Regions from separate parts of the Aeribacillus sp. FSL W8-0870 genome, predicted to be linked through region 1. Evidence: riboswitches for the same ligand, from Rfam matches in the RefSeq annotation. Region 1 holds a riboswitch; each other region holds the start of a gene.
The links. Region 1 has a riboswitch for thiamine pyrophosphate ahead of NSU02_RS07665 (acetylornithine deacetylase). Riboswitches for the same ligand answer to the same signal wherever they lie in the genome.

Region 1 (7,599 bases):
TTCCTTGTGCATGCTGAGCCATTCGCGATGTCGTATATAAATCGTTTGCTTTTGCCGCTCCATACGATTGCACTTTTGCAAAATGGCTTAAATAATACGAATCTTGTAAAACGTAATAACGAAAACATTCAAGCGGCAAACTCCCATCAGCAATACCTTTTACAAATGGATGATCGAAGCTGGCCTGCCATATCGGATCTGCTTTTGTTCGAATTTTTTCAGTAAATTTCATGTTCATTCTCTCCTATATTAAGAATTGATTTCGATTGGCCACATTTCTTTTCGTTCAGACATTTCCCAAAACATATATTCGTATTTGCTCGTTGTAACAAAAATATCCTCCAGCCATTTCAATTCTTCTTCCCGTTTTCCTTCTGCAAGCTCATTCATTAAATCTTTCAGCCATTTTGCCAATTCACCGAATTCTGTTGATGCGTACATTTTTACCCACTCGCCGTAAAACTCATGTTCACTGGCACCAGGAATCTCATGTAAGCGTGTGCCGATTTCATAATAGCTCCATGTACATGGAAGGACTGCGGCAACCAGTTCTGCCAATGATCCTCGCTGCGACACATTTAACATGTAGCTTGTATATGCAACGGTTGTAGCAGCAGGCTGAACTTGTTCTAATTTTTCCTTCTCTATTCCTATTCTTTCAGCGTATTGACGATGCAAATCCATTTCCACTTTTAACGTCGAATGTAGAAGATCAGCAAAAACTGTCATTGTTTGAAGATTGTGAGCCTTTAAGCTTCCAAGGGCAAACAGGCGGCAGTATTCGATTAAATAAAGATAATCCTGCTCCATAAAAAAGCGAAATTTGTCGATATCCAGCGTCCCATTGCCGATTCCTTGAACAAACGGATGATGGTAACTCGCTTCCCAAATCGGTTTTGCAGTTTTATACAATCGGTCTGTAAACATTTGAATTACCCCTTTCGCAGCTTTTGTAATTGTCATCGTTTTTTCTGATACCAATCAAATAAAAACGCGATCAGCGATTTTGTAAATGTTTTTAATTGGGGGATGGACAGCTTTTCATTCACCGAATGTGCATCTTCAAGCGTGCCCGGTCCATATAAAACGACGGGAATTCCCGCTTCACTCAGCCAGCCGCCGTCTGTCACAGTAGGGGACATCGTCAGCTTTGCTTCCTCATTAAATGCCAGTTTATGTGCTTTTTGTAATGTTTTCACTCCGAGTGAATGTTCGTCATATGAAAAAGCTGGGAAAATTTCTCCTCGATCTTCAATCATCGATGTGCCGCCCCATTTAAATTTCGGAGGATATTTCCGAAGCCATGGATCAGCCATTGCAACATGATGGATATGTTCTTCAATTTCCCGGATCACCTCTACATAATGCTCTTCCGGGTAATAGTGAACGGTAATCCAAAGGGAACATTTATCGGCCACAAAAGCGGCGTGCCTTCCACCTTCAATCACTGCAGGATTAATTGTGGCAGAACCAGGCGGAAAGCCTTTGCTCGTTTTCATCACTGCCCAATGCTGTTCAAGCTCTCGCAGTCCTTCAATAATTTTCATCATTTTTTCAATCGCGCTTGCCCCAAAAAGCTTCCCGCCGGCATGAATCATTTGTCTTCTCGTGCCATCGTGAAATGTCTCGGGGCTTTCAATCGTAATCCAGCCCGTGATCACCCCGCCTTGCCCTTGTATTTCACAGTTACTTGAATCGACAACGATGGCAAAATCAGCTCGATATCCCCGGTCGCAGCACGATTTTGTTCCTGCTTCGCCTACTTCTTCTCCGACGACGGACTGAAAAATGATATCCCCTCCCGGCTCAATGCCGTTTTCTTGCAGCAGCTTTAATGCAAACAGACTGGCAGCCATTCCCCCTTTCATATCCGCTACACCGCGTCCGTATATGTAATCCCCTTTAACCGTTGCCTCAAAAGGAGGCGTTAGCCATTCTTCTCCCTCTTCGATTGAAGCGACATCAATATGCCCGTTAATAATTAAACTGTGGTAATTTTCTGGATCTTTTCCTTTTTTCGTTCCTACTACGACTGGATCTTGTTCATATAAATCCCATTGATCAATGGAAAAGCCGATGTCTTCCAAATATGAGGCGACATACTTTTGAGCCTCTTTTGCATTTCTTGCCGGAGGGCTCGGCGTTTCAAACGATACGAGTGTTTTTAGAAGATTCAGAAGTTCTTCTTCCCTTTCATCAATTTGCTGAAATAGCGTTTGTAACACGTTGTCTCCCCTTTCTTAACATTTTGTTTTGAAAAATGGTTTGCCAACCAGCCATGTAATGCAAAAAGCCCGTTCCCAATATAAGGGAACGGGCAAGTATATACAAAACCCATAGACAGGTTTCGATATTACTGCACCACTTCCCTACGCTAGTATGATCTAGATCAGGTTCAAAGGGTCAAGGCACACGCCTTTCTCAGCCTTTCGGCTCCCCTAGTGGTATGTTAATATTATGAAATTTTCATTTAATTTCATTAAATCATAAAATATAGAAAAATACAAGCTAACGGTTAATTGATCCTTTTTGCTGTCTTTAATAATTCACGATAACCAATTCGAGTAAATTGCAAATGTTGATCAATATAATTAGCCTTTTTCAAATGCTCGATGGATTGTTCAGAAAAACTGCCGCTAATTTCCTGAAACCTTTGATTAATTTCCACTAACGAATGATTTAATATAAAATCTGCATCAAGCAGCAGGACAATCCGCTCGATCTCAGGATCTCTTTTTAAAATCAAGTTGGCAATCCGGCCTTTCATGAATGCCAGCTCTTGTTGAAGCTTTGAAGCTTCATCCTCTTTTTCTCTAATTTTGGCTCGGTACTTTTGTTTTTCTTCCTCTTCGATACCGGCTTTTGTTAATAGCTCCTCCAACAATTGCGTTTTATCAAGCTCAAGTTTATTTAATTGCTGTTCTTTTCGCGCCATTTCTGTTTCATCAGGCAGCTTTTCGGTTTGAATAGGCTCTTTTCGATCTTCTTTCATCTTTATCATATAGTCTATTTTCCGATAGACAAGGAAGGCGAGAACAACTAAACATCCATTTAATAGCAGAGATATAAAACGCACGACGACGTCGTTAAACGCAAGCAAATAAAATAGGAAAAGGATAACGATGACAGCCAAAAGCACCTTTAATAGATTCATAATGGAAAAAATTTGTGATTGTTTTGCCATCCACCTATGCTCCTTTTTGTTCAAACTAGCATCATTTATTATAGCATGTTGTGATTTGGAATGTGAATCATTTCTTTAGGATTGAGAGCTGGAAAAAGGATGCCGGATGAATGGTAAATGGAGATGCTTATCTTTTGAAAGCTTCGAAGCAATAAAAACAAGTCCTTTCAAAGCCGGAAAGGTATTTCTAAAATGAAAAACCACCTGCAATGTTTTGCAGATGGTTGAATCATTCAGCGTTTTCTGTTTCCGCTAACACCCGATTAACACGTTTTTCCAGCATTTTCATTCCGCTTCCTCCTGCTTGGAAGTGGCGAAGAATGCCGTTTTTGTCAAAAACATAATATGCAGGTACATATTGATTTTCAAAAGCATCGGTTAATTTATGTTCGTTGTCAACAAAGATCGGTTGCGTAATCCCGTGTTCTTCCGCTACTTTTTTAATATCATCAATATCTAAATCCTTTTCGGAGCGAGGCATATGAACAGCTACTACGTTCAGTTTATCTTTATATTGATCGCGGAACTCATTTACTTTCGGCATTGCTTCTTTACACAAATGGCAGCTGATTGACCAAAAATGGATTAATGTTGGTTTTTCACCGATTAATTGCTCTTTCGTTACTTCGCCATTCAGCCAAGTTGTTGCTCCGACTAATTCAGGCATTGGCTCACGTAATTTCATTTGCGTTTCCTCCTTGAAGAATGAATATCAAAAAAATAATCGTTTGAAAAAAGGCCTAACGTACTGCTAGGCCCTTTGAATGAAAAGCTTCATTATACTTTAAGCGTTTCTTGACCAGGCTTCCAGTTTGCTGGGCAAAGTCCGCCAGTTTGAAGCGCTTGAAGTACACGCAATGTTTCATCAACATCGCGGCCAATGTTGTTATGGAATACTGTTTGATATTGAAGTTCGCCTTCTGGATTGATGATGAACAATCCGCGAAGAGCAACTCCTTCTTCTTCGATTAAAACGCCGTAGTCTCTTGATACTTGATGATTTGTATCTGCTGCAAGCGGATATTTAATATCGCCTAAACCGTTCTCTTCGCGAGGAGTTTTAATCCAAGCTAAGTGTGTGTGAATTGTGTCAGTTGATACACCAATCACTTCTGCATCAAGATCTTCAAATTCTTCATAACGGTCAGAAATAGCTGTGATTTCAGTTGGACAAACGAAAGTGAAGTCCATTGGATAAAAGAAAAGAACTGTCCATTTTCCTTGTTTCATGATTTCTTCCAAGCTTACTTTACCAAACTCTTTGTTTGGCAAAACGGCATCCATTTCAAAACGTGGAGCTTGTTTACCAACCAAACGCTCTGCCATTATGTAACCCTCCATTTTAAAATTTTATTTTAAAGGAAACTTTTTGATCGTTTCCTTCAAAAACAAATGAGAATGAATTGAGTATTTTCTCAATATCCTTCCTCCGATTACTATTATATATAACAACAAAATTTTAGTCAATTTTAAATAATAATTAATTTAAATAATCTGTTTTACATTTTCATTGCGGTGAAGAGAACAATAATACTATTTCCAATTTTCGCCGCTATCATTAAAAAAATGTAACAATCATTGAAAATTCCTTTTTCTATGCTAAACTTTCAACTGTACATTCAGTTTAACACGATCCCGTCAAATAACCAAATGATTGGCTTGAAAAGAAAGGGGAAATGGTTTTGAACTTTTTTGAATCTATTGATTGGGCTGATCTGGCTTTAAAATCAGGAGAAGTTTTGGCCAAGCTTATTGGAATTTACATTGCATATATTATCGTCAAATCAATCGGCAATAAAATTATTCACAAAATGTTTGAGGGGCTTGAGAATCGGAAGGAAATTTCCACCACGCGGGCTAAAACGCTGCAAACATTAGTTTTGAATTTCTTTCATTATGCCCTGTTTTTCATTTTTATTGTTACCGTTTTTCAAGTGTTTGGCTACAATGTCACAGCGCTTTTAGCCGGGGCTGGGGTTGTTGGTCTTGCGATCGGCTTTGGAGCTCAAGGGCTCGTCAGCGATGTTGTGACAGGATTTTTCCTTCTCCTAGAAAAACAACTTGATGTTGGAGATTATGTCACTACAGGCAATTATTCAGGCATTGTGGAAGCTGTCGGTTTACGAACGACGCAAATCCGAGGCTTTGACGGCACATTGCATTATGTTCCAAACAGGCAGATTGTCGGCCTTTCCAATCATTCTAGAGGAAATATGCAAGCCCTCGTTGATATCAGCATATCGTATAATGAAGACTTAAATCGGGTCATGTCCATTCTTCAAGAAGCTTGCGACCAATTTGCAAAAGAAACTGAAGAAGTTGTGGAAGGTCCGGACGTTTTAGGCGTGCAAAATTTCGGCTCGTCTGATGTGATTATCCGCATCATCGCCAAAACGAAAAACATGGAGCAGTGGGCTGTTGAAAGAAAACTCCGGAAATGGCTAAAAGAAGTGCTTGATGAAAACGGCATCGAAATTCCGTTCCCTCATCAAGTGATGATTCATAAGAACGAGCATCAAAAGGAAAGAGGATGATATCTCATCCCCTTTCCTTTTTAATTATGACTTCGTGTTTGTATAGAACGTATTGCTAATTTTTTTGCTCCTGCTTTATGCAGGAGGCTATGAATCTTCTATTTATTACCTTTCCATTCAAAATATTGACAAATAAGATCGACCGCTTTAAAGATTGCTTGTTCATTTGGTGAAAGCTTCGCATGATGAAGGCCGTAAGGAGAATCAACTCCAAGCCAAAACATAAATCCTGGAATTTTCGCCAGCATATAGCCGAAATCTTCCCCAGTCATCGCTTCTTTGCATACGTGGAGTTGAATTTCTGTTTCATTCTGGACAAACTCCATAAATTCTTTTGATAACGCTTCATCATTCCACACTTGATAATACATCGAACCCCAGTCAATTTCTGCTTTGCATTGGTAGCCGATTTCTATACCTTTGACCATGTCTTCAATCCGCTTTTTCACTTTTTCCATCGATTCGACAGAAAATGTGCGAATCGTTCCTTCCAATCTGGCGTGATCCGCAATTATATTTTGTATCGTGCCGCTTGCAATTTTTCCAATGGTAATTACAGCACTATCCAAAGGATCTATATTGCGGCTAACGATGGATTGCAGCTGGGTGACAAGGGAGCAAGCAGCGACGACCATATCATGTGTCGTGTGCGGAAAAGCGGCATGGCCTCCCTTCCCGGTTAAATCGATAAACAACTCGGACGTATTTGCAAAAAGTAGTCCAGGCTTCATTCCGATAGTTCCAACCGGAAGCTCTGGAGCAATGTGAAGCGCAGTGATCATATCCGGCATCCATTGTTGCATAATCTCGCTGTTTAGCATCGGCTCTGCACCGCCGGGCCCTTCTTCTGCCGGCTGAAAGATGAATAGCAGATCATCTTGAATCGGATGATAGGCGAAATGAGTTAAAACCCCCAAAGCGATCGTCATATGAAAGTCGTGACCGCAAGCATGCATCAAGCCTGGATGTTCTGATTGAAATGAAAGCCCCGTTTTTTCTTCAATCGGCAATCCGTCAATATCTGTCCGGTAGGCTATCATTTTTCGAGGATTTGTTCCATGGACCTTCACGAAAATACCTGTTCTCCATGTTTTCACTTCAAGCCTTTCGTTCGGCAGCGAATGAATATAATCTAATAAATATTTTTGTGTTTTATGTTCTTGAAATCCGAGTTCAGGTATTTTATGCAAATCACGGCGAATGGCAATAAGCGCATCCTTATTCATATGAGTCCCCTCCTAAAGGATAAGCGTGGACGCTGTCCACGCTTCGAATTTAGAGCTGCCGCAATTCTTGCTTAATTTCAATTTTCGCTTTCGTTTTTTCGTCAATATCTTTAATTTTTTTCGCAGGAACACCTGCAACAACTGTGTACGGTTCAACATCTTCCACTACAACAGCACCAGCTGCAACAACCGCGCCTTTTCCTACCCTTACACCTTCTAAAATGACGGCGTTTGCTCCGATCAAAACATCATCTTCGATTACGACAGGTTTTGCAGAAGGCGGCTCAATTACACCAGCTAAAACCGCTCCGGCACCAATGTGGCAGTTTTTACCAACCGTTGCACGACCGCCCAATGTTGCATTCATGTCAATCATCGTTCCTTCACCAATGACGGCGCCGATATTGATCACTGCCCCCATCATGATGACCGCATTATCTCCGATTTCCACTTGATCACGGATGATTGCACCTGGTTCAATTCTCGCTTTTACGCCTTTTAAATCAAGAAGCGGGATCGCTGAGTTCCGGCGGTCATTTTCAACAACATAGTCTTCAATTTTATCTTTGTTTTCTGCTAGTGCTTGTTCAATTTCAGACCATTCTCCAAAGATGATGCCTGTGTTTCCAGTAATAAATGTTTTGGACTGTTCTCC
Region 2 (7,599 bases), 350 kb from region 1:
TTTTATGTCTAAAATACTTTTCGATTTTATTTTCAAAGGTTCATTTTGATCAAATGTACGGATTTGAACGACATCGTTTTCCTTTGACAAAATAATTCCTTTGTATGTTTTCTCTACTGTTTTAATTTCACATACGTTTTTATACACATGCTCCGGAAGACTTGAAAAGAAATCAATCTTTTCATGAATCGTCATATTTGCCAATTCTCTTCTTCTTTTATAAATTTCTTCCTTCGTCCATGAGCTCTTTACCGCTTGCTTAGAATTATTTGCAATTTTTTTTAATAACGTCGACTGCATGGTCACTTCAGGTTTTTTTATATTCGGCTGGACAATATACATCAAAGGTTCTAATTTTTCTTTTTTAATCAAGTTTGATCGCCACCCTCTAATATGATTTCTCTCATTATTTTATGACACGATAGAATGAAATCATGACGGAAATCTAACTTTTTCTTATGACAAAAGAGCATTTGAAATCGCTGCACATTGACACAAAAAGTCGTAACAGAACATCAACAATAAATCCAAGCTTCACGGCTTGAAATAGTGGCACCTTGAAGCTGACAGCAAAATTTCATTTTATCCTGCCATAAAAAAAGATTAATCTTGTGCGAGTAACGCACACAGATTAATCTTTTTCAGCTAACTTAATAACCTAAAATATGAAAACCTGAATCAACATGAATCGTTTCCCCTGTAATGCCGCGGGAAAGATCGCTGAACAGGAACAACGCAGTGTCTCCAACTTCTTCTTGTGTTGTGGTTCGGCGCAGCGGAGCACGTTCTTCTATTTCCTTCAGAATTGAATTAAAATCACTGATACCTTTTGCCGAAAGCGTACGAATCGGACCAGCGGAAATGGCATTGACGCGAATATTTTCTTTACCTAGATCGTTCGCCAAATATTTCACGCTAGCATCCAATGACGCTTTCGCAACTCCCATTACGTTGTAGTTTTGAACGACTCGCTCACCGCCCAAGTAAGTTAATGTAACAATGCTTCCGCCTTCTGTCATCAAAGGACGGGCTGTTTTCGCAACCGCCGTTAAAGAATAAGAACTGATGTTGTGGGCCAACAGGAAGCCGTCTCTTGTTGTGTTCAAATATTCACCGCTCAGCTCTTCCTTATTCGCAAAGGCGATACAATGAGCGATACCGTGAATCACACCAACCTCGCTTTTAATTTTTTCAAAACACTGCTCGATTTCTTCATCCTTTGTTACATCACAAGGCAGCACGAGATAATCTTCCCGTCCTAACGAATCTACAAGCTCTCGAACCGATTTCTCCATTCTTTCGCCCACATATGTAAAGATCAATCTTGCTCCCGCTTCATGCAAAGAGCGGGCAATTCCCCAAGCAATGCTTCGCTTGTTAGCAACACCCATGACCACAATGTTTCGGCCTTCCAAATTCAATTTCATGGAAAATCCTCCTAAACATTATTACAAGTTATTAATACCTGATCATAATTATAAAGGACAAAAGAGAAAAAAGCCAGAACATATATGTCCGGCTTATGTTATTTAGAAGTAGCTAAATTTCTTTTATATGCCCAATGATTGGTAGGACCGTGGCCGCCTCCAATGCCTAGTGCATTTTCTACAGCAAGATGGATAAACTCTTTTGCGGTTTTTACGGCTTCGATAACGTCTTTACCTTTGGCGAGCTCAGCTGTCAGCGCAGCAGAAAAAGTGCAGCCTGTTCCGTGCGTATGCTTTGTGTTTACATAGTTGCCTTTAAATTCATAAAAATCATACCCGTCAAACAACAAATCAATGATTTCGCTGTCCGACGGCTGATGTCCTCCCTTTATGATCACATGCTTTGCTCCCATTTGGCAAATTTTTTTCGCAGCTTCTTTCCGATCATCAAACGATTTTATCTCGATGCCCGTGATCGCTTCCGCTTCCGGGATGTTCGGCGTCACAATAAACGAAAGCGGAATTAAGTCGTTGATGAGCGCGTTGATGGCAGACTCTTCAAGTAATGGATGTCCGCCTTTTGCAATCATTACTGGATCAACGACAATTTTTTCCCATCCATGCTTTTGAACTTTATTTGAGACGATTTGGATAATTTCTTGATTAAAAAGCATTCCTGTTTTGACCGCATCTGGCGATAAATCTTCAGCAATTGCATCAAGCTGACTGATCACCCCTTCAGCCGGAACAGGGTAGACGCCATGAACACCTAATGTGTTTTGAGACGTAACAGCCGTGATCACGCTCATTCCGTATACATCCAACTCCTGAAAAGTTTTCAAATCTGCCTGAATTCCCGCGCCTCCCCCTGAATCGGACCCGGCAATCGTCAACGCTTTTCCGATGGTCATAAACACACCTCCATTTAAGCTCCGAAGTAACGTTGATAAATAGCTTTTGCTTTCTCTTCTTCCTTAGTGCCGTGAATTAATGCTCTTCCGTCTTGAAAAAGCACAACGCGGAAATCATCCGCCTGAAAGGAAATTAAATAAGCATTTCCTTTTAAGTCTTTCACGATCGGGCGCAAACGATTGGTAATTTCTGATAGCGAAATCTTCTGTTTTTGCTGCGGACGTATTTGTACGGTATTCCTTCCGCACAAAACCGCTGTTTTTAATCCATTTTCAACCGACAAATATGGATATGTCGGGTGATGTCCGCACGATGGGCAGTCGGCCTTTTTTAATTTTGTCATGTCCACTGCAGAATGCTCCCTTGTCCAAACATCAAATGAAACTAACTGCTTGGACACCTCTCCGCTGACTAAATATTTAAGTGCCTCTGCTGTTTGATAAGAGGCGACGATTTGCACCGCCGGGCTGATCACGCCAACTGTATCGCACGTCATTCCGTCAGACGGAATCGCTTGGAGCATACAATGGAGGCATGGTGTTTTTTTCGGAACGATGGAAACGGTCATTCCATAACTTCTCACTACTGCCCCATAGATCCAAGGTATTTCGTGTTTCATTGCTAAATCATTGATGAAAAATCTCGTTTCAAAATTGTCAGTTCCATCGATGATAAGGTCTACATCCTTTACATGTTCAATAAAATCAATTGAGAAATCGCCCACAATCGCTTCAATCGAAATGTTCGAATTGATTTCCTGCAAATGTTTTTTGGCAGCAACCGCTTTTGGCAGCTTTTGTTTCGCATCCTCTTCCGTATACAGCTGTTGACGTCCGAGATTGCTCCAATCGACATAATCACGGTCAATGATGGTTATTTTACCGATTCCAGCACGGGCTAACATTTCAGCGCTTGCGCAGCCGAGTGCTCCAGCTCCAACAATGAGCACATGGCTTTTCAGCAATTTTTTTTGTCCCTCTTCTCCAATAGGAGAAAACAAGATTTGGCGAGAATATCGTTCCATTATGTCGTTAACATTCCTTCCGTTGGACTGCTTGCTTGTGCATACCGTTTTTTCGGAATGCGTCCTGCTTCATATCCAAGTCTGCCTGCTTCAATCGCCAGCTTCATTGCCTTCGCCATTTTCACAGGATCTTTTGCACCGGAAACAGCTGTATTTAATAAGATTCCATCTGCTCCCATCTCCATGGCGAGTGCGCAATCTGCCGGCGAACCGATTCCGGCATCAACAATGACTGGAATATTAGCTTGCTCAATAATAAATGATAAATTGAGAGGATTGACAATTCCTTGGCCTGATCCGATCGGAGATGCTCCCGGCATGATGGCATGAACCCCTAATTCTTCAAGCTTCTTCGCCAGAACAACATCGTCTGAAGTGTATGGAAGAACAATAAAACCTTCTTCCAATAACATCTCTGATGCCTTCAATGTTTCAATCGGATCAGGGAGAAGCGTTTTATCATCTCCAATTACTTCCACCTTAATCATATCACATAATCCTGATGCTTTAGCAAGTTTAGCGATTCTGACTGCTTCCTCCGCAGTTTTTGCCCCGGCCGTGTTCGGCAGAAGCGTATATTTCGATAAATCCAACATCTCCAAAAAATTTGGCTGTGAAGGCTCGTAAATATTCATTCTTCTGACGGCAAATGTCAAAATTTCAGCACCTGAGGCTTCCACCGCTTCTTTTTGTGTCTCAAAAGACGGATATTTTCCAGTTCCTAACATTAATCTCGACTGAAATGTTTTATCACCTATTTTTAACATGAATCATCATCCCCCTCCAACAAAATGGACAATTTCAATTTGATCACCATCATTTAATGTCTGGATACTGTATTGTTCTTTTGAAACAATTTCACCATTTCGTTCAACGACAACAATTCTTTCCTGTAATTGAAAAAAGTTCAGCAAATCTTCTATGTTCCGAACACTATTCTCCACTTCCATCTGCTGGCCGTTGATGCGAAGTTTCACTGTTTAATCACCTCCCTTTCGCATCAGAAAGCAATCGGTTTAAAGAGAAGGTATGAACATAACGCTCATATTGATTCGTTTTCAAAATCATGTCTTTTACGATTAAGCTTGTAATCGGCGCTAGAAGAATGCCGTTTCGATAATGGCCGGTCGCAAAAAAGATTCCCTCATGCTCCGGGTGCTCTGCAAAATACGGCCAGCCGTCAGCTGTTTGCGGCCTGAGCGACGACCAAGCACTAACGACTGGTTCAGACCCGATTTCTGGCATAATTTTCTGAACCTTTATCATTAATTCGGATACTCCTTTGACTGTCGGGTTCGTATCCCAGTCGTTTTCATAAGAAGTTGCTCCAATAATAACGGTGCCGTCTTTTTTCGGTACGATATAACAGTGCTCGTAAAACACTGTTTTGTTGATCACCAGTTTTTTCGGTTTTATGGCTAAGCATTCTCCTTTAACAGGCTTCATTGGATTTTTCAGCCCCAGCTTTTCAAAGAAAAAGCCACTCCAAACTCCGCTTGAAACGACGACTTTTCCACATATAAAAACTCCTTGGGAAGTGACAAGCTTGTATGCTTTTCCCTCTTTAATCACGTCGAAAACAGGACATTGTTCAAAAATAGATGCACCATATTTTCTAGCGCCTTTCGCATATGCGTGGCAAACAGATGAACCTTTCACTTGGCCGTCATGCTTAAGCCAAAGAGCTCCGGCAATGTCTTCAGAAACATGTGGCTCATTTGCCAGTACGTTTTCCCTTGAATGCCATTCTAGCTCATCCTCATCTGCAAGCGATTGCAGGGATCGGCCTTCTTCCTCAGTAAATGCAAGCCGATACATGCCTTCCTGAACAAGCTCAATATCCACACCGGATTGCTCCAATAATTCTTTTGCAAGGCTCGGATATAAATTTCGGCTCTCTAAGCATAGCTCAAAAAATATGTCTCTTTTTTCATTTTCAGAATGGGCACCCAGCATTCCTGCTGCAGCGGATGTCGCTTTACCTCCGATTTCGCCGCTTTCAAACACGGCGGTCTTCAGCCCTGCTTTTGATAGCTCATAGGCGATCCCTTGGCCGATGACCCCTCCCCCGATGATTCCAACATCAAAAACGTTCATTTGAAAAAGCTTCCCCTTTCCTGAAAAGTTTGGCAGCGCTCTCTGGATCTTTCGAAGAAAAGATATAGGACATAACGGCAATACCGCTTGCTTTTTTTTCTAAAACCTTTTGCATATTATCAGGCGTGATCCCGCCAATGGCGATAATGGGAATATTGACGTGTCCAACGATTTTTCCAAGCAAATCTGTTCCCTTTGCCGGAAGTCCTTTTTTACTGTTCGTTTCAAAAACGTTTCCGAAAAAACAATAATCTGCTCCGTCTTCTTCTGCTTTTACCGCTTCATCTAATGAATGGACGCTGACACCGGCTTTTATTTGCGGAAAAGCGCTTTTCACTTTTTTTATCGGCAGGCCGGTTCCCGGAAGATGAACATTTTGAACGCCTGTTAGGAGCGCAACATCGAGCCGATCGTTGATAACAAGCTGTTCTCTCCTTATCCCTTTTGCCAAAAGCTGTTCTACGAGATGAATGATCTCACATGGTCTTTTATTTTTTTCTCGTATATGAACGTAATCAACATGATCTGATATGGACAAAATTATGCGTATTAGCTCGTTGACCGGTTTTGTTCCGTCTGTTACGGCATGAAGTTCCAACATTGTACATTCCTTTCATGAGAAAGACGCCCACACTCGTCTTTCAAGGTTCAAAACTGGAAAGCAGCTGTCCAAGGGTGAGACTGGAAACAATAAAAAACCACCTTCCTTGCTGGAAAGTGGTAATGGAATATCAGACACATGTTTCAAATTCCCACTTCCCTACGCTGGCATCATCCAGATCAGGTTCAAAGGGTCTTAAAGTCAACACTTTAATCTCAGCCTTTCCAAAGGCTCCCCTAGTGGATGCTTATTAAATTTTCATACTAATTTCATGCTATCACAATTTGTTTTGTTTGCAAATATTATTTGCTAAATTCCAGCTCATCTTTTAACTCATTTACATATTTGCGGGAACCCGTTACAATCAAGCGGTCCCCTTTTTTCAATTCGGTATCGCCGTGAGGTACAATGGAATCTTCACCGCGAAAAATCCGGACAAAGATACAATCTCCCGTAAACGGAAAGTATCGAAGCTTCATTCCATCATATTTTCGGTTATTCATATTAATTTGATAAAGAGAGTTGTCTTGGTTTGTTAAGATCCGCATAACACCAGGCGATTCAATCAAAGCCCTGAGCAGCGTTTTTGTTGACAGCATGACGGAAAATACGCTGATCCCCTTTTCTTTTAATGTTTGATCCAACTCCGGGGAAGAAATGGAGGCGATGACCTGTTCTACGCCGCATTCTTTTGCATATGTCGCAATTTCCGCATTTCTTTCTTCATCCCCAGTAGCCACTACTACTATATCAGCTTCCATTATATGGTGTTCATTCAATGATTCTATCGAATAGTCTTTCAATTCTTCAATTTTAAACACCGATTGAGCAGTCCCGTTTTCAATTTTGTCTTGCTGTGTATGATATACGGTTGCTTCATACAAATTTTTATCCAATTCTCTTGTGACTGGAAGGGTCATTTGATTTGCACCAATAAAAGCAATTTTCTTTTTTGGCTGCACCGCCATTTTTTTGGGGAATAATTTTTTAAATCCTATCGGCGTGATAATGCTTGTTAACACGGCAACTACTATTAATGCGTCAGCCATTTGCTTATCAATCAATTCGATTCGCTGTCCAATTTCAGCTGCCGCAATAACTAATGATAAAGTAGCAGTCAACAAAAACGCCGCCGCAATCGTTGTATTCGTATCATACCATTTTCTCAGCACAAAAACGGGAATAAACTTTGAGATCAAGAGGGCGAGAAATAACAAAGGAATTAACAAAAGAAGATTCGGATCTTTGATCAATTCCCATAAATCCAATTCCACCCCTACCATGACAAAAAAGATCGGGATTAAAAAACCGTAACCAAACGAATCTAGCTTTTGCACCAAGTCTGAATTAGGCGATAAAAGCGAGACTAAAACTCCCGCAAGGAAGGCGCCTAAAATATTTTCTGCCCCAAGCGTTTCCGATAAACTGACAAGCACTATTATTAACGTAAAAACCGCCCTTGTTCCAATTTGAACCGTTCCTTTTGACATCGATTTAATAAAGGATCGACTTTTAAACCTTTTGCCAATGAAGTAAAG
Region 3 (7,599 bases), 1.3 Mb from region 1:
TGAATGCATGTGTAAAGCTGATGGTTTCTGTTTTTTATTTTTATTATGAAAAGATTTCATATTCGATTTGTCTTTTTCAGCTTTTTTTAGTTGGCTGGATAGGCCTGTGTGTACATTTTGAATTTGATTCCATTCATTTGGAGGGCTTGTCGAAACATTTTTTATCCTTTGTTTCGTTTGTTTTGCAACTTGTTTCCTTTTTTTCTGCTGCTCTTGATCTTTTTTATTTCTGCCAAACAAAGAAGAAATAATCCCGATTAAAATAACAATGAACAGTGGATTTTCAAATATTTCCATATGACACCTCCTTTGATGGGCAGAAAGATCATTCTTCTTCATCACCAGCAGAGTTTTTTGTCATTTTTCCGATAGAATCACGCATATTTGTATCAGCGGTAATGTTTTTGATGTTCATATAATCCATAACTCCAATATTTCCTGATTTTAAAGCTTCCGCCATTGCAAGCGGAACTTGCGCTTCCGCCTCAACAACTTTTGCCCGCATTTCTTCAACTTTAGCGCGCATTTCCTGCTCTCTTGCCACCGCCATCGCCCTGCGTTCCTCCGCTTTAGCTTGCGCGATGTTTTTGTCCGCTTCCGCTTGATCTGTCTGCAGGATCGCACCGATGTTTTTGCCGATATCAACGTCCGCGATGTCGATGGATAAAATTTCAAAGGCTGTTCCTGAATCGAGTCCTTTGTTTAAAACTGTTTGCGAAATCATATCAGGGTTTTCCAGCACTTTTTTATGATCATCAGAAGAACCAATGGTGCTGACAATTCCTTCACCTACACGTGCGATAATCGTTTCTTCCCCGGCACCACCAACAAGCCGGTCAATATTGGCTCGCACCGTGATGCGGGCTTTTGCTTTCACTTCAATTCCGTCCATGGCAACCCCTGCAATAAACGGGGTTTCGATTACTTTCGGATTTACGCTCATTTGAACGGCCTCAAGCACGTCTCTTCCCGCTAAATCAATCGCAGCACAACGTTCAAAGCTCAATTCAATATTAGCTCTTTCAGCTGCAATTAATGCGTTGACAACTCGATCAACATTCCCTCCTGCCAAATAATGGCTTTCCAATTGATTCGTTGTGACATCAAGGCCTGCTTTATGCGCTTTAATTAACGGATTGATCACTCGACTTGGAATGACTCTGCGCAGCCTCATTCCAATAAGAGTCAAAATACTGATGCGAACGCCAGCTGCCAGAGCTGAAATCCAGAGCATAATCGGCACAAAAGAGAACAAGATGCCAAGCAAAATAAGACCTAATACGATAAGACCTAGTAAAAGAAAAAATGTTACGTCCATGTGATATACCTACCTCCTATTCATTTTCATTAATAGCTCTTACAACAATTCGTGAGCCTTCTACTTTAACAATTTTCACTTTTTTTCCTTTCTCAATATACGTTCCTTCTGTCACAACATCCAATCTTTCCTCTCCATCGGTCATTACTGTTCCTGCCGGTCGTAAAGCAGTCACAGTTACACCCGTTTTCCCAATTAAATCTGTACGATTTTGATTGGATACATAACCTTTCTCCGTGCTGATTGAATCATTTAAAATAATTTTTTTAAACCATTTCATACGCTTACCAATCACCTTTGACATGATGAATATTGTGAATATCGAAATGGAACCGGCAATAAAAAGAGAAACCGCCATATGTCCTATATGATCAGCTGCTAAAAATAAACTTAAAAGGACTGAAAGAAAACCGATTGCTCCAATAATTCCTCCTGGAACAAACAACTCTGCAATTATAAGCAGAACCCCAAGCACGAACAAAACAACCGTTTCCAATCCCGCAAGCCCTGCAATAAAATGACCGAAGAAAAACAAAAACAGTGCCAATAGTCCAATAAAACCAGGAATGCCAAACCCAGGAGTGTACAATTCTAACACAAACCCTAAACCGCTAATCGTTAATAATATCGGAATGGTATACATGTTTGTTACAAAACGGGCTATTTTTTCAGCAAACGTCTCCTCAGTCTCCTGGACTTTTGCACCTTCCATTCCGATCGATTTCAAAAGCTCTGCCCGGCTTTTGGCGATGCCTTCACCATACCCGACTTCCATCGCTTGTTTTGCTGTTAATGTTAGTAATTCTCCTTTTTCTGCACCATATTCGGGCATATCCAAGCTGCTGTCTACCATCGCCTCAGCGAACATAGGGTCTCTGCCATGAACCTCAACAGCATTTCTCATCTCTGCTTTCCAAAACGATTGCACTTTTACTTCTGCAGCATTGCCATTGGAGTCAATGACAGCCGCTGACCCAATGGTACCGCCAGGATGGTAATATATTTGATCAGCCCTTAATGCTATATAAGCCCCTGCAGAAATCGCATGTTTATTTACATAAGCGATTGTTTTGATATCTGTATCCATAATCATTTTGCCTATTTCTATCGCTGCCTCTAAAGCACCGCCAGGAGTGTTCAATTCAAAAACAATGACATCCGCCTTCTCTTTTTCCGCCTCCTGAATGGATCGTTTAATAAAATGCACCAATCCTTTTTCAATTGTATTTTCAATCGGAATAAAATAAACGGTTTTCCCTTCAGCTGATTTGGCATCAAAAGACGCACAAATAATCGACAAGATGAGCAGCAGAGCGCAAATAGCGAAAAACTTATTGTTTGATTTCAGGCCTCTCCCCCCTTATTTTTTGCCTAATATTATTACGGACAATTGCGCAGAAAGTTTCAAAAATCAACAATTCTACAAACATCATGAAACGAAAAAATATTTTCATTATTTTTCATATTATGTTACTATTAAAAAAAATATATAACCATCTACTAGGGGTGTCCAATTAGCTGGACTGAGAGAAGAACGCGCCTGAAGTTCTTCAACCCTTTGAACCTGATCTGGATGATGCCAGCGTAGGGAAGTAGGTAGCGGGAGTATTTGTATTGCCTTCTTTTTCTATATTGAATTGATCGGGTTCGTGCTAAAGCGAACCCGTTTTTATTTTTCACATCCCATCTCCCCTCCTATTTTTCTATGCACATCTTCAGATAAAAAAATGGAGGAGGAGAAAAATGAAACATTATTTCGAAAACATGCAGTTTCCAGCAAGCAAAAAAATTTATGTGACTGGGTCAAGACCCGATATTCGGGTTCCGATGAGGGAAATTCAATTAACTCCCACGAAAACGGAAGCGGGAACGTTTGAAAATGAACCTGTAAAGGTTTATGACACGAGCGGTCCCTATACAGATCCTGATTTTCAGGCAGATATTCATAAAGGTTTGCCGGCTGTACGCAAACAGTGGATTTTAGACCGTCATGATGTTGTAGAATATGACGGGCGCCAGGTAAAGCCTGAAGATAATGGATTTCGCAATTGGGAAGATCACAATATTGCCACACCTTTTCATCGAAAGCCTTTCAAAGCAAAAAAAGGTGCTGTCGTTACACAAATGCACTATGCAAAAAAGGGGATCATCACCCCAGAGATGGAGTTTGTGGCGATTCGTGAAAACATAAATCCTGAATTCGTTCGTCAAGAAGTCGCTGCCGGCAGGGCCATTATTCCGTCCAACATTAATCACCCGGAAAGTGAACCGATGATCATCGGCCGGAACTTTCATGTAAAAATTAATGCCAACATTGGCAATTCAGCTGTAACATCGTCAATCGAAGAAGAAGTTGAGAAGATGCTTTGGGCCATCCGCTGGGGCGCTGACACAATTATGGACCTGTCAACAGGAAAAAATATTCATGCAACAAGAGAATTTATCATCCGCAACTCGCCCGTGCCGGTTGGAACCGTCCCGATTTACCAAGCGCTCGAAAAAGTAAATGGCGTTGCTGAAGAGTTAACATGGGAAATTTACCGTGATACATTAATTGAGCAAGCAGAACAAGGGGTCGATTATTTTACTATACATGCCGGCGTGCTGCTTCGCTATATCCCTTTGACCGTCAAACGGACGACCGGAATCGTATCCCGCGGCGGTTCGATCATGGCGCAGTGGTGTATGGCGCATCATCAAGAAAACTTTTTATACACTCATTTTGAAGAGATTTGCGAAATTTTAAAAACATATGATATTGCCGTTTCATTAGGTGACGGCTTGCGTCCCGGATCTATTCGAGATGCCAATGATGAAGCGCAATTTGCCGAATTGAAAACGCTCGGTGAATTGACGGAAATAGCCTGGAAACATGATGTCCAAGTCATGATCGAAGGCCCTGGGCACATTCCGATGCATAAAATTAAAGAAAATGTTGATTTAGAAAATGAAATTTGCAAAGGGGCTCCTTTTTATACCCTCGGTCCATTAACGACCGATATTGCTCCCGGCTATGATCATATTACGTCAGCCATTGGAGCAGCCATGATCGGCTGGTACGGAACGGCCATGCTATGTTATGTAACTCCGAAAGAGCATTTAGGCCTTCCCAATAAAGAGGATGTGCGCCAAGGTGTTGTTGCTTATAAAATTGCAGCCCATGCCGCAGATTTGGCAAAAGGGCATCCAGGCGCCCAAATAAGGGATGATGCTTTATCAAAAGCCCGTTTTGAATTTCGCTGGAACGACCAATTTAATCTTTCTCTCGATCCTGAACGGGCACGCGAATATCATGACGAAACTTTGCCGGCAGAAGGAGCGAAAATTGCCCATTTTTGTTCTATGTGCGGTCCAAAATTTTGCTCGATGAAAATTTCCCACAATTTAAGAAAAATGGCCGGTTCAAGTGATTCTGATTTCGTTCAGGAAGGTTTGAGGCAAAAAGCAAAAGAATTTATAGAGGGCGGGTCATCCCTTTATCGATAAATAATTTTCAAACTAATGCTCCTAGAAGCTTTAATGGCTTCCAGGAGCTATTCATTCATTAAACGTTTGATCAATCCCGCTGGTTCAATCGGAGCTAAACTTTTATGATATTCATCCACTTTCGATAAAAATTTTGATAGCTGCTTAGATTGCAGCGCTCGAATAATGGAGTCCGAAATATTTGTTTCCTCTTGCCAATTTCGAAAATCAAACACCATCCCGAATTTTGTTAATTTCTCCAAATTTATTTCTTCCTGTCCTGGAAGAGTGTGGTATACAAATATAGGAATTTTTTTGTATAAACATTCGCTGATTGTCACACCACCGGGCTTTGTCATGATAAAATCGACGCGATTGTACAGATCGTTCATTTGTTCTCTTGAAGAGATGTAAGGTAAAGGAGTAATTCGTGGATGGTTTTGTTTTATTAATCGATCATAAAGCTTTCTGTTTTTTCCGCATAACACCATATAATGGATATCATCATCGCGGCTGATTTTTTCCGTTATCTTCTCTATTGAACCGACGCCTGAACTTCCTCCCGAAATTAATCCTCGATAAAAACGCATGCTATGTACATGTTCATCTTTCCTTTTTGTAAAATTTGGGTGAATAGGAATCCCTGTAACAAAAATCTGTTCTTTTTTTATACCTTTTTCGAGCAAATAATCTTTCATATATGAGTGACCGACAAAATGATAGTCAATTTCTCTTTTTCCCCAAAGATGATGAATAAAAAAATCTGTGTATACATTGATAACAGGGATGTTGATTTGAGAAGAGGCTTTCAGCCTGGCAAGCAAGTAGGAAGGAAGAGCATGGGTACAAACAATCATTTTCGGATTCAATTCATCAATGATCTTTTTTAAATGGCGGAGAAAAAGTGCCTCATAATGGAAAAACCTTTTGCCGCTCTTTTGTTCCGCAAGCACTGACCTGTGGTACATATGGCTGTATGATTTAGGAAAACGGCCAATCCATTGCAAATAAAAGGAAGATATCAGCCTTTCTATTTTTCCAAATTTCGATGACAAAAGGTCCATTTTTTCGCAATGAATGTCAGGATCAAGCCGTAACAACCCTTCCATTAGGGCATCAGCTGTTTGATGATGGCCTGAAGGTATGGTCAAAAAAGGAAGATATAAAATTTTTTTCATATCGCTCACCATTGTTATTGATGGAGTTCTTTAAAAGTTTTTTCTTAATTTCTCATGGCTATTCGAAAAAAATTTTTTATAAATAAAAACAATTCGTATGCTAAAAAATAAACTGTAAGAAAAAAAGTGAAAGGTGTTGCAAATGGGAAGGTTGAGATATTGTTTTTTTAAGTTTTGGTGCCTATTGGATCCCATTTATTACCTTTGTTCGCGGCTTGAGTATGTGAGGGACAAGGAGAATAATCGTGACATTTTCCGGGTTCGATTGACAAAATATAAAGGAAGGGAAATAATTCTTTCAGACGGTACAAAAATTAAAAAAAATGATCTTCTGTTAAAAATACATCTTCATAACGTCTATTTAATGAAGGAACTGAATCATTTTAAGAGCGAAATTCAAAAAGGAAGATACATTTACTCTAAAACAGAAAAAGGGCTGCCAAATATCGTTCAATACTTGCGGAATCATTCACAATTTCACAATGTGAAAGGGATTATTGGAATAACTATTTTAAATAAAGGCTCTGAACGGCTGGGCTTTGAAACGTTTTCCATTCAAAATCCATTTTATAAATGGTATAAGCTTTTGACATTTACCCCTATGTATTTCATCATTCAATATCGTTTCGATAGCTTGAAGCGGCCGCCGAAATATTTAATGATGTCAAAAGAAAAACTGCTCAAACTATATGGATAGAACGGTTTTCCCTTCATCAAAAAAGAGCGTATGAACAGCTCAGGCGCCGCTTATACGCTCCGTCATGTTGATCCCGTTGAGGTTTCAATGAAAATATTTGGGTTAACTCCGAAATAAATCCTTTCCCTTTCAGAGCAAATAGTGCTGTCGTTTTTCCCTGTTCTCACAGCTAGATAGACGTGTGCTCTTTTCGATAGGTTTTCCTTTATTGCCGCCGTATTTTCCCGATAATCTTCATTGAGATCAGCGATCTTTCCGAATGTTTTCCTTCATTGTTGCCCTCTGCTCAATTTTTTGCGGACATTTGCATAGCAGCTATATTCTTTCGCCGACAAGCTTGCTATCAACAACTGAACCACTATTGATGAATTGCAAGGCAGCTACATTCATTAATCGACTGCCGCAGTCCATAGGATGAATCCGCTGCAAAAACTTAAAAGCTTGCCGCACATAGAAAGCGGCAAGCTTTTTACTCGAATTATGAAAGCAAATCCTGAACCAATTTATTAACAAGCGAGCCATCTGCTTTTCCTTTTACTTTTGGCATAACGGCTCCCATTACTTTCCCCATATCGGATTTGGACGTTGCGTTCACTTCCGAAATTGTTGTTTTAATAATTTGTATTAATTCCTCTTCAGATAATTGCTCAGGCATATATTCAGTTATTACTGCAATTTCAGCTTTCACTTTTTCAACTAAATCTGAACGACCTGCATTTTCAAATTCTTGGAGGGAGTCTTTACGTTGCTTTAATTCTCGAGAAAGTACCGTTAATTCCTCTTCTTCAGTCAACTCACTTTTTCCGAGTTTAATCGCTTCATTTTGCAAGGATGCTTTTACCATGCGAATGACTGAAAGGCGATCTTTCTCTTTATTTTTCATCGCTTGCTTCATATCTTGATTTAAACGCTCAAGAAGACCCATAATTAATATACACCCT
Region 4 (7,599 bases), 1.9 Mb from region 1:
TTCTCCGATATTGTTTCACATGCTTTGTGATAGTTTTTCTTAATATCTCATTCCCTTGAGGATGATCATATCCCAGGCTTCCGATAAATGACCGTGTCGAAATGATTTCTCGCAAGGAGTCGATTGGAAAAAGATCTTCCGACAATTCACCGCTAGCTAAATTGATTAGTTTATGCTCTTCCATCTCTTTGCGTATTCTCTGGGTCACAGGCAAATTCGGCAAGAACGATCCTGCCTCAATATACCGATTCCAGCTTGGTACACGCTTCTTTGTCATGCCCCATATATCTTTGCTGATTGTTGTTCCGCTTCCTCTCTTTCTCTCGATAAGTCCGTTTGATTCTAATTCGTCATATGCAGCCACAACTGTGCTTCTGTTTATTTGCAGCTTATTGGCCAAAAACCGTTCAGAAGGCAGCGGTTTATCAGGGGGAAATGTGCCATCCGCAATTCCATTTTCAATATATTCAGCCAGCTGTTTATATATAGGCTTTTTTGCATTTCGATCCGGTTTCCAGTCCATATGCTTCACCCTTTTGATCTGCTTGGCACTTCCTGCAATATGGCAAGTTAATCAGGTTCTTTGTTATTTATCTATAGAATGTTCCTATTGAACATAATCGAAAATGTTGTTATATTCATCAAAATTTGAACCTGTTCAAACATTAATTATAACGCTAGATGAAAGAATAATGCCCATCCAATTCAGTAACATTTTACCCATCCACTTTTATTTTAACTTGGAGTTTTTAGCACATGATTTGAACGCTGCTGAAAAATCATTATCTTTTGTAACATGGACGCAATGCTTAAAGCTGTCCTGCCCGATTTTTTCTTTACTTGAAGTTGAAAACCCTTAAAATAGATGTGCGATTTTCGGCAAATTTATTTCACTTTATGGTTCGTCTTGGATAAATGGCTGTTGCAGTATTGAAATTGGATGATTGACAAAATCTTTGATTGGATGGTCCAAAAATTTTTGAACATTTTTATTATGAATAATATACTCCAATTCAAACCGTTTCTCATATTTTACGCTTAATGCTTCTATAGAATTAAGTGTTGATAGTTAGTTCGACACTCAGCCACAGCTGTATTGTACAAAGGAGCATGCTAAGAAATTACCATTAAATTACTTCAGATGAGATATCACATGAAAAGCTCTCATGGAAAAACATAATCCAATTATTTTGAACTCTAATATATGGGCCGGCCCTTCTATGCTAAAAAAGAGGATTATTCAAAGTGTTTTCCTTCCTGTGCAGATTTTTTTATGGAAGATGAATAGGGGGGCAACTTCCGAAGGTTATTGACTTTGAAGGTTCATGAGCTTCGGCATTTAAGATGGCTTTAGATTTTTCAATTTGGTGGAGGGGAAGAATATGTCGAACAGAGCACAAAAGGTTAAAGTTGCTGTTATACAAGCCTCATCTGTTATTATGGACCGAGACGCCACGACAAAAAAGGCGGTTAGCCTCATACATCAAGCTGCTGAAAAAGGAGCAAAGATTGTTGTATTTCCTGAAGCTTTTATTCCCGCTTATCCTAGAGGCTTATCTTTCGGTACAACGATTGGGAGCCGTTCGGCTGAAGGGAGGAAGGATTGGTATAGATACTGGAGCAATTCTGTAGCTGTTCCGGACGAAACGACGGAACAACTGGGCGAAGCGGCTCGAAAAGCAGGTGTCTACCTTGTGATAGGCGTTACAGAAAGGGATAATGAATTTAGCGGCGGGACACTTTACTGTTCTGTTTTATTTTTCGATTCTGACGGACAGTTGTTAGGAAAACACCGCAAATTAAAACCGACTGCAGCAGAACGGATTGTTTGGGGGGAAGGGGATGGAAGCACATTACCAGTGTTTGACACCCCTTATGGAAGAATAGGGGCGCTAATCTGCTGGGAAAATTATATGCCGTTAGCAAGGGCTGCGATGTATGCACAAGGAATTCAAATTTATATTGCCCCAACGGCTGATGCAAGGGAAACTTGGCAGTCAACAATCCGCCACATTGCTTTGGAGGGGAGATGCTTTGTTTTGTCTGCCAATCAATATGTGACAAAAGATATGTATCCGAAAGATTTGGCTTGTTATGATGAACTTGCTTCTTCACCTGAAATAATGAGCAGAGGTGGTAGCGCGATTGTTGGACCGTTGGGCGAATATGTGGCAGAGCCCGTATTTGGCAAGGAAGACATCATCATTGCAGAACTGGATATGAAACAAATCGCCTATAGCCAGTTTGATTTTGATCCTGTTGGGCATTATGCAAGACCTGATGTTTTTAAATTGCTAGTCAACAAAGAGAAGAAGACAACTATTGAGTGGAAAAATTAATCTCATGATGAGACTCGTTTCTACGATTGATCTCATTATTTATTTGAGATTTTGCAGTTCAATAAACAATAAGGGAAATAAAGAAATCCCTTGCTCCTTTACATTAAGAAAGCGTTTATTTTATAATTAGTGTAAAACAAACGTTCGAGTGGATTCGCTATTTTAAGAAATATTTTCCGGGAAATATCGAGCCCTCTGGCGAATGGCAATGATTTTGTCGAACTTAGCTGAGAGCTTGTTTAAAAAAGGAGATGCTCTTAATTGATAAAAATTAAGAAAATTGTTTTGCATATATTACAGATGCGTTTGAAAGCCCCATTTTCTACTAGCTATGGAGACATTCACGATCGCGAATTGTTGATCGTAGAAGTAAAGGATGATGATGGTGCAGCCGGTTTTGGAGAAGGGGTTGCTTTTTCCATTCCATGGTATACAGAAGAAACCTTGAAAACAACTGTGCACATGATCGAAGATTTCCTCATTCCGATTTTATCAAAGACGACGTTTCATCATCCTCGTGAGTTGGCTGAATCGTTTCGTTTTATTCGCAGAAATTATATGGCAAAAGCGGCTTTGGAAGGTGCCGTGTGGGATCTATATGCAAAACAGCAAAATATACCTCTTTCACAAGCTCTCGGGGGAATGAAAAAAGAAGTTGAAGCTGGGGTGAGCATCGGTATTCAGCCAACAATAAAAGATTTAATCAGTCTTATTGAACAATATCAGGAGGAAGGATACAAGAGAGTAAAAATAAAGATTAAACCAGGTTGGGATATTGAAGTAGTTAAGGAAATACGGAAGCATTTTCCGAACTTGGATTTAATGGCTGATGCGAACAGTGCCTATACATTAAAAGATATAAATCATCTAAAACAATTGGATGAGTTTCAATTAATGATGATTGAGCAGCCTCTTGCGCACGATGATATTGTGGATCATAGCAAACTTCAAAAAGAATTGGACACACCGATCTGTTTAGATGAAAGTATTTGTTCCTTCGAAGATGCTCGAAAGGCTGTTGAACTTCGAAGCTGCAAAATTATGAATATAAAAATCGGCCGTGTTGGCGGTTTGACAGAAGCAAAAAAAATCCATGATTTTTGCAAAGAGCAAAATGTTCCAGTTTGGTGCGGAGGGATGCTTGAATCAGGGATTGGACGGGCCCATAATATAGCCTTAGCGACACTTGAACAATTCACACTGCCAGGAGATATATCCAGTTCATCTAAGTATTGGGAAGAAGATATTATTGAACCGGAAATATCGGTTTATAATGGAAAAATTGCCTTGCCTGATAACCCGGGGATCGGTTTTCATGTAAGCCGTGAAAAATTAAAAAAATACACTGTTGAAACGAAAGTATTTACCCTATAAACAAAATTATCCTCTGCATGTTTTGCAGAGGATGATTTTGTTTATTTTACAACCAATCTTGGCGCTGCCATAATGAGAATAACAGTAACGACAGCGCATAATACAAACGCTCCTATCATCGTAATGCCGTTTACGATCAAAGAATAAACGACCGCTGACATTCCTTCTGGTGCATATTCTCCGAAGAAAAAGACACCGCTGATAAAATGCCAAAAATAACGTGCAAAAGCTCCGATGAAGACGCCAAAGATGATGAAAACAAGAGCAGAGCTTTTCTTTCCATCTTTCAGCTTATTTTGGATAGTTTTGCTGAAAAGACCGGCTAAACCGATAAAGGAAAAAGCTAGAAAATAGTCGATGAAGCCTTGAACAGGCATCAGGATGTATGCATCACCTAATACAATTTGTAATAATCCCCATAAAAAGCCGGAAATGAAGCCAATCTTTGCACCGGATCGAAACGATAATATGAGTACAGGCACCATGGCAATGGATATAGAAATGGCTGATGATAATTGAATGGAAGGGAGAAGATCAAGTATAACTGCCAATGCTGCAAAGATTGCTGCTTCTATTAATAGTAATAAGCGATTTTTTTCCAAAAATAAAACCCCCTGTATATTATTTGCTATCAACAAATATCCATAAGGGGGAAAAAGGCTGTATCATGGATCAGTATACTTCCACATCCCTACGCTAGCATTAACTAACAGGTTCAAAGGGTCTGGACGAAATATCCGTCCACTCTCAGCATATAGCTCCCCTTGTGGATCTGTTGATATTCGAATCTTATGTCTATCATAATAGACTATAAGAAAATTGTCATTCTTTTTTCGCTATATTCAAATAAATTTAAACACGATAAAGCTGAAATGCAGCCTTTGGACAAAAAATAATGAAAAAAGGGCGTTTATAATAAGAACTTTTTTCAGAATGGGGGTTTTGATTTGAATCTTAATCGTGAGCGTTATGAAGTAGTGGATGTGGTGCGGGGGGCTGCGATATTTGGAATTTTACTTGTGAATATGGCGCATTTCAGCTATCCAGATGTATATTTATACCAAATAGGCAGCGAAAATTTTTTTACTGAAACATGGAGAACATGGGATTTTCTAACGAGAAATATTTTGGAAATATTTGTGCAAATGAAGTTTATTACAATGTTCTCATTATTGTTCGGATTTGGAATCATCATCATGGAGGAACGGGCTTTAGGAAACGGCAGGAACTTTGTTTCTATATATATACGCAGACTGGTGGTGCTTTTTGTATTTGGACTAATTCATTCATTTTTCATCTGGGATGGAGACATTTTAATGGATTATGCTGTGCTGGGGTTTCTTCTCCTTTTTTTCCGGAAGTGTTCCTGGAAAACTCTTTTGGTATGGACTGTATGTTTATTTAGTTTATATTTGCTCCTTATTGGTTTGATGACGGCTGTATCCAATGGTGAGGATGCTTTAGTCCAAAAAAGAGAGCAGGCTGCCTTACTGGAAGAGGAGGCAAGAAACGCAATCCATTCATATCAAAACGGAAGTTTTACTGATATTTTCCATCAGCGTATTCATGATCGGCTTTTTTACATGTCTATGTCTGGCATGTGGCCTTTTCAACCGCTTGTCTATATAATAAACATGCTCCCATATATCAGCATGTTTTTAGTTGGCATGATATTTGCGAAACAAAAGCTTTTTCAAGAACCGGAGAAGCATCGAAGGTTATTAACAGCCATCTGGTTTTTCGGGCTTATCATTGGGCTTCCGTTAAATATTTTTGCGGTCAGCGCTGAAAATAGTTTTTACATGGTGTTCGGTGCACCATTTCTCATGTTGTTTTATGTGACCTCTCTCATATTTTTATATTTTCACCCAATCTGTCGGCAAATTGTTAAGAAGATTGCGCCTGTTGGACGCATGTCATTGACAAATTACATCATGCAATCTGTTATTTGTACATATATTTTTTATCATTACGGATTGGGATTGTACGGTAAAGTATACCCCTTCGCCGGTTTTTGGCTTGCACTCGCAATTTTTGCCGTGCAGCTTATCATCAGCCATATTTGGTTTAAATATTTTCAATTAGGGCCGTTGGAGTGGGTATGGAGAACAGCGATGTATTTCAAGCGCCAGCCTATTCGCATGAAAAAGGAAGTTTTGAAGCATAATAACAGATCAAGATGAATTGTAAAAATGTAGTTTCAAATCTCAGATTTTGAGTTTATGATAGCCCTTTCTTTTCGAAAATAATTTATAGTATGATGGAACAAAGGAGTGTCTAGGCAACATGTTTCTACAAGCAATTTTTATTTTTTTGCTGCAATTATTGTATGTACCAGTATTGACGATCCGAACTATTTTGTTAGTGAAAAATCAAACAAAGGCTGCTGCTGGTATAGGTTTGCTAGAAGCAGCGATTTATATTGTCGCTTTAGGAATAGTTTTTCAAGATTTATCTAATATTTACAATATTAGTGCATATATTATCGGTTTTGGTGCAGGGCTGTTGTTGGGCGGTGAACTGGAGAAAAAGCTGGCTTTTGGATATGTAACATACAATGTGAATTTAATGGATAAAAATTCCGGATTAGTCAAAAAATTGAGGGAGGCTGGTTTTGGGGTTACGGTCTTTCAAGGAGAAGGAATGAATTCGATTAGGTATCGTTTGGAAGTTGTTGCCAAACGGTCTCGGGAGGAAGAATTTTTAAACCTTGTCAATGAAATAGAACCAAAAGCGTTTTTAAGCTCATATGAAATTCGTTCTTTTAAAGGCGGATATTTAACAAAAGCGATGAAAAAGCGGGTAAAGCGTTTAGAAAAAGAACGAACATAACGGTCGAAGGGAGGATGAAGCGTGGATATATTTGCAAAAATTGCTGAGGATCGGATCAAAAAGGCATATGAAGAGGGAGAGTTTAAAGAACTTCCCGGGATGGGGAAGCCTCTCCCGCATGACGATTTGTCTGATATTCCGGAAGAACTCCGAATGGCTTATCGTCTTTTGAGAAACGCCGGAATGGTCGATCAAGAAAATGACTTGAAAAAGGAACTATTAACTATTCAAGATTTACTAAAATGCTGTGAAGATGAAGCCGAAAGGAAAAAATTACAACAAAAGCTGTCGGAAAAACAATTAGCATTGGAACGAATCGTGAAGAAAAGGAATATATTCAACACACCTGCATCTCAATTTTATAAAGATAAAGTTTATAAAAAGCTTATTTGACGTTTTCGAAAAAGAATGGTGCCTTTATTTTCGCCATTCTTTTAAATTTGCTGTTTTTTCAAGGCTTCTCTATGGAAGACATAATATAAAGCAAGATTGAAAAAACCTAAGAAAATGACTATCACCGAAAGCGGCAGCTCCTTTGCAAAACCGACCAAAATTCCAGACAATAAACAGAAGAGAGCAACGAATAAATAAAAATATTTCATAAGTGTCACGACCATTTTTTTGACCCCCAAATAAAGAAAACGTTTTCTTTTATTATAAATCATTTGTCACAAAAACGAAACAAAAAATTCATATTTTGTTCAAAAAATAGACACCGTTTTGACAAAAAGTTATTATACAAAAAGCAGCTTATACTGAATTTATAAAGCTGCTTTAAAGTAAAAACGATTTCTTCTGAAATCTGGCCTCTAAACAACAAGGAGGTCTATCTTTATTTTTCTCCTGCAAAAGAAAAAAGAGAATGATGAAAATGGAGCGCGAACACGATTCGCCTGCTTTAGAATCCAAGCTAAACCTCTGATGGATGGCAGATTGGGCGGTTCCTAATGTGACTCGAACATCGTTTTGAGAAGCGTATAGAACCACATATAACAAATCAACTGAAGCAAGCTGATGAGGACAGCAGCTGCGAGTTTTCACAACACTTCAACAT

Region 2: another riboswitch for thiamine pyrophosphate. It lies ahead of tenI (thiazole tautomerase TenI); the one in region 1 lies ahead of NSU02_RS07665 (acetylornithine deacetylase).
Region 3: another riboswitch for thiamine pyrophosphate. It lies ahead of thiC (phosphomethylpyrimidine synthase ThiC); the one in region 1 lies ahead of NSU02_RS07665 (acetylornithine deacetylase).
Region 4: another riboswitch for thiamine pyrophosphate. It lies ahead of thiT (energy-coupled thiamine transporter ThiT); the one in region 1 lies ahead of NSU02_RS07665 (acetylornithine deacetylase).

Annotation. Positions count from the first base shown of each region.
Region 1 covers NZ_CP150165.1:1,585,604-1,593,202, reverse strand. Annotated here, with positions in the region: gene tenA (thiaminase II) at 1-232, opposite strand, end outside; gene tenA (thiaminase II) at 250-927, opposite strand; gene NSU02_RS07665 (acetylornithine deacetylase) at 960-2,225, opposite strand; TPP riboswitch at 2,350-2,450, opposite strand; gene NSU02_RS07660 (DUF4149 domain-containing protein) at 2,516-3,184, opposite strand; gene NSU02_RS07655 (TlpA disulfide reductase family protein) at 3,414-3,869, opposite strand; gene NSU02_RS07650 (peroxiredoxin) at 3,962-4,510, opposite strand; gene NSU02_RS07645 (mechanosensitive ion channel family protein) at 4,861-5,718, shown strand; gene NSU02_RS07640 (N-acetyldiaminopimelate deacetylase) at 5,817-6,944, opposite strand; gene dapD (2,3,4,5-tetrahydropyridine-2,6-dicarboxylate N-acetyltransferase) at 6,994-7,599, opposite strand, start outside.
Region 2 covers NZ_CP150165.1:1,238,923-1,246,521, reverse strand. Annotated here, with positions in the region: gene NSU02_RS06060 (CotO family spore coat protein) at 1-372, opposite strand, end outside; gene fabI (enoyl-ACP reductase FabI) at 651-1,427, opposite strand; gene thiD (bifunctional hydroxymethylpyrimidine kinase/phosphomethylpyrimidine kinase) at 1,526-2,338, opposite strand; gene NSU02_RS06045 (ThiF family adenylyltransferase) at 2,353-3,366, opposite strand; gene NSU02_RS06040 (thiazole synthase) at 3,363-4,130, opposite strand; gene thiS (sulfur carrier protein ThiS) at 4,137-4,340, opposite strand; gene thiO (glycine oxidase ThiO) at 4,348-5,460, opposite strand; gene tenI (thiazole tautomerase TenI) at 5,447-6,061, opposite strand; TPP riboswitch at 6,201-6,309, opposite strand; gene NSU02_RS06020 (monovalent cation:proton antiporter family protein) at 6,364-7,599, opposite strand, start outside.
Region 3 covers NZ_CP150165.1:2,836,279-2,843,877, forward strand. Annotated here, with positions in the region: gene NSU02_RS13810 (hypothetical protein) at 1-297, opposite strand, end outside; gene floA (flotillin-like protein FloA) at 326-1,318, opposite strand; gene NSU02_RS13820 (NfeD family protein) at 1,335-2,618, opposite strand; TPP riboswitch at 2,811-2,926, shown strand; gene thiC (phosphomethylpyrimidine synthase ThiC) at 3,062-4,804, shown strand; gene NSU02_RS13830 (galactosyldiacylglycerol synthase) at 4,852-5,961, opposite strand; gene NSU02_RS13835 (hypothetical protein) at 6,104-6,658, shown strand; gene NSU02_RS13840 (GatB/YqeY domain-containing protein) at 7,137-7,583, opposite strand.
Region 4 covers NZ_CP150165.1:3,494,457-3,502,055, reverse strand. Annotated here, with positions in the region: gene NSU02_RS17025 (PLP-dependent aminotransferase family protein) at 1-523, opposite strand, end outside; gene NSU02_RS17020 (carbon-nitrogen hydrolase family protein) at 1,383-2,339, shown strand; gene menC (o-succinylbenzoate synthase) at 2,604-3,713, shown strand; gene thiT (energy-coupled thiamine transporter ThiT) at 3,755-4,315, opposite strand; TPP riboswitch at 4,385-4,488, opposite strand; gene NSU02_RS17005 (DUF418 domain-containing protein) at 4,661-5,896, shown strand; gene NSU02_RS17000 (DUF2179 domain-containing protein) at 6,000-6,545, shown strand; gene NSU02_RS16995 (DUF1992 domain-containing protein) at 6,567-6,938, shown strand; gene NSU02_RS16990 (hypothetical protein) at 6,980-7,162, opposite strand.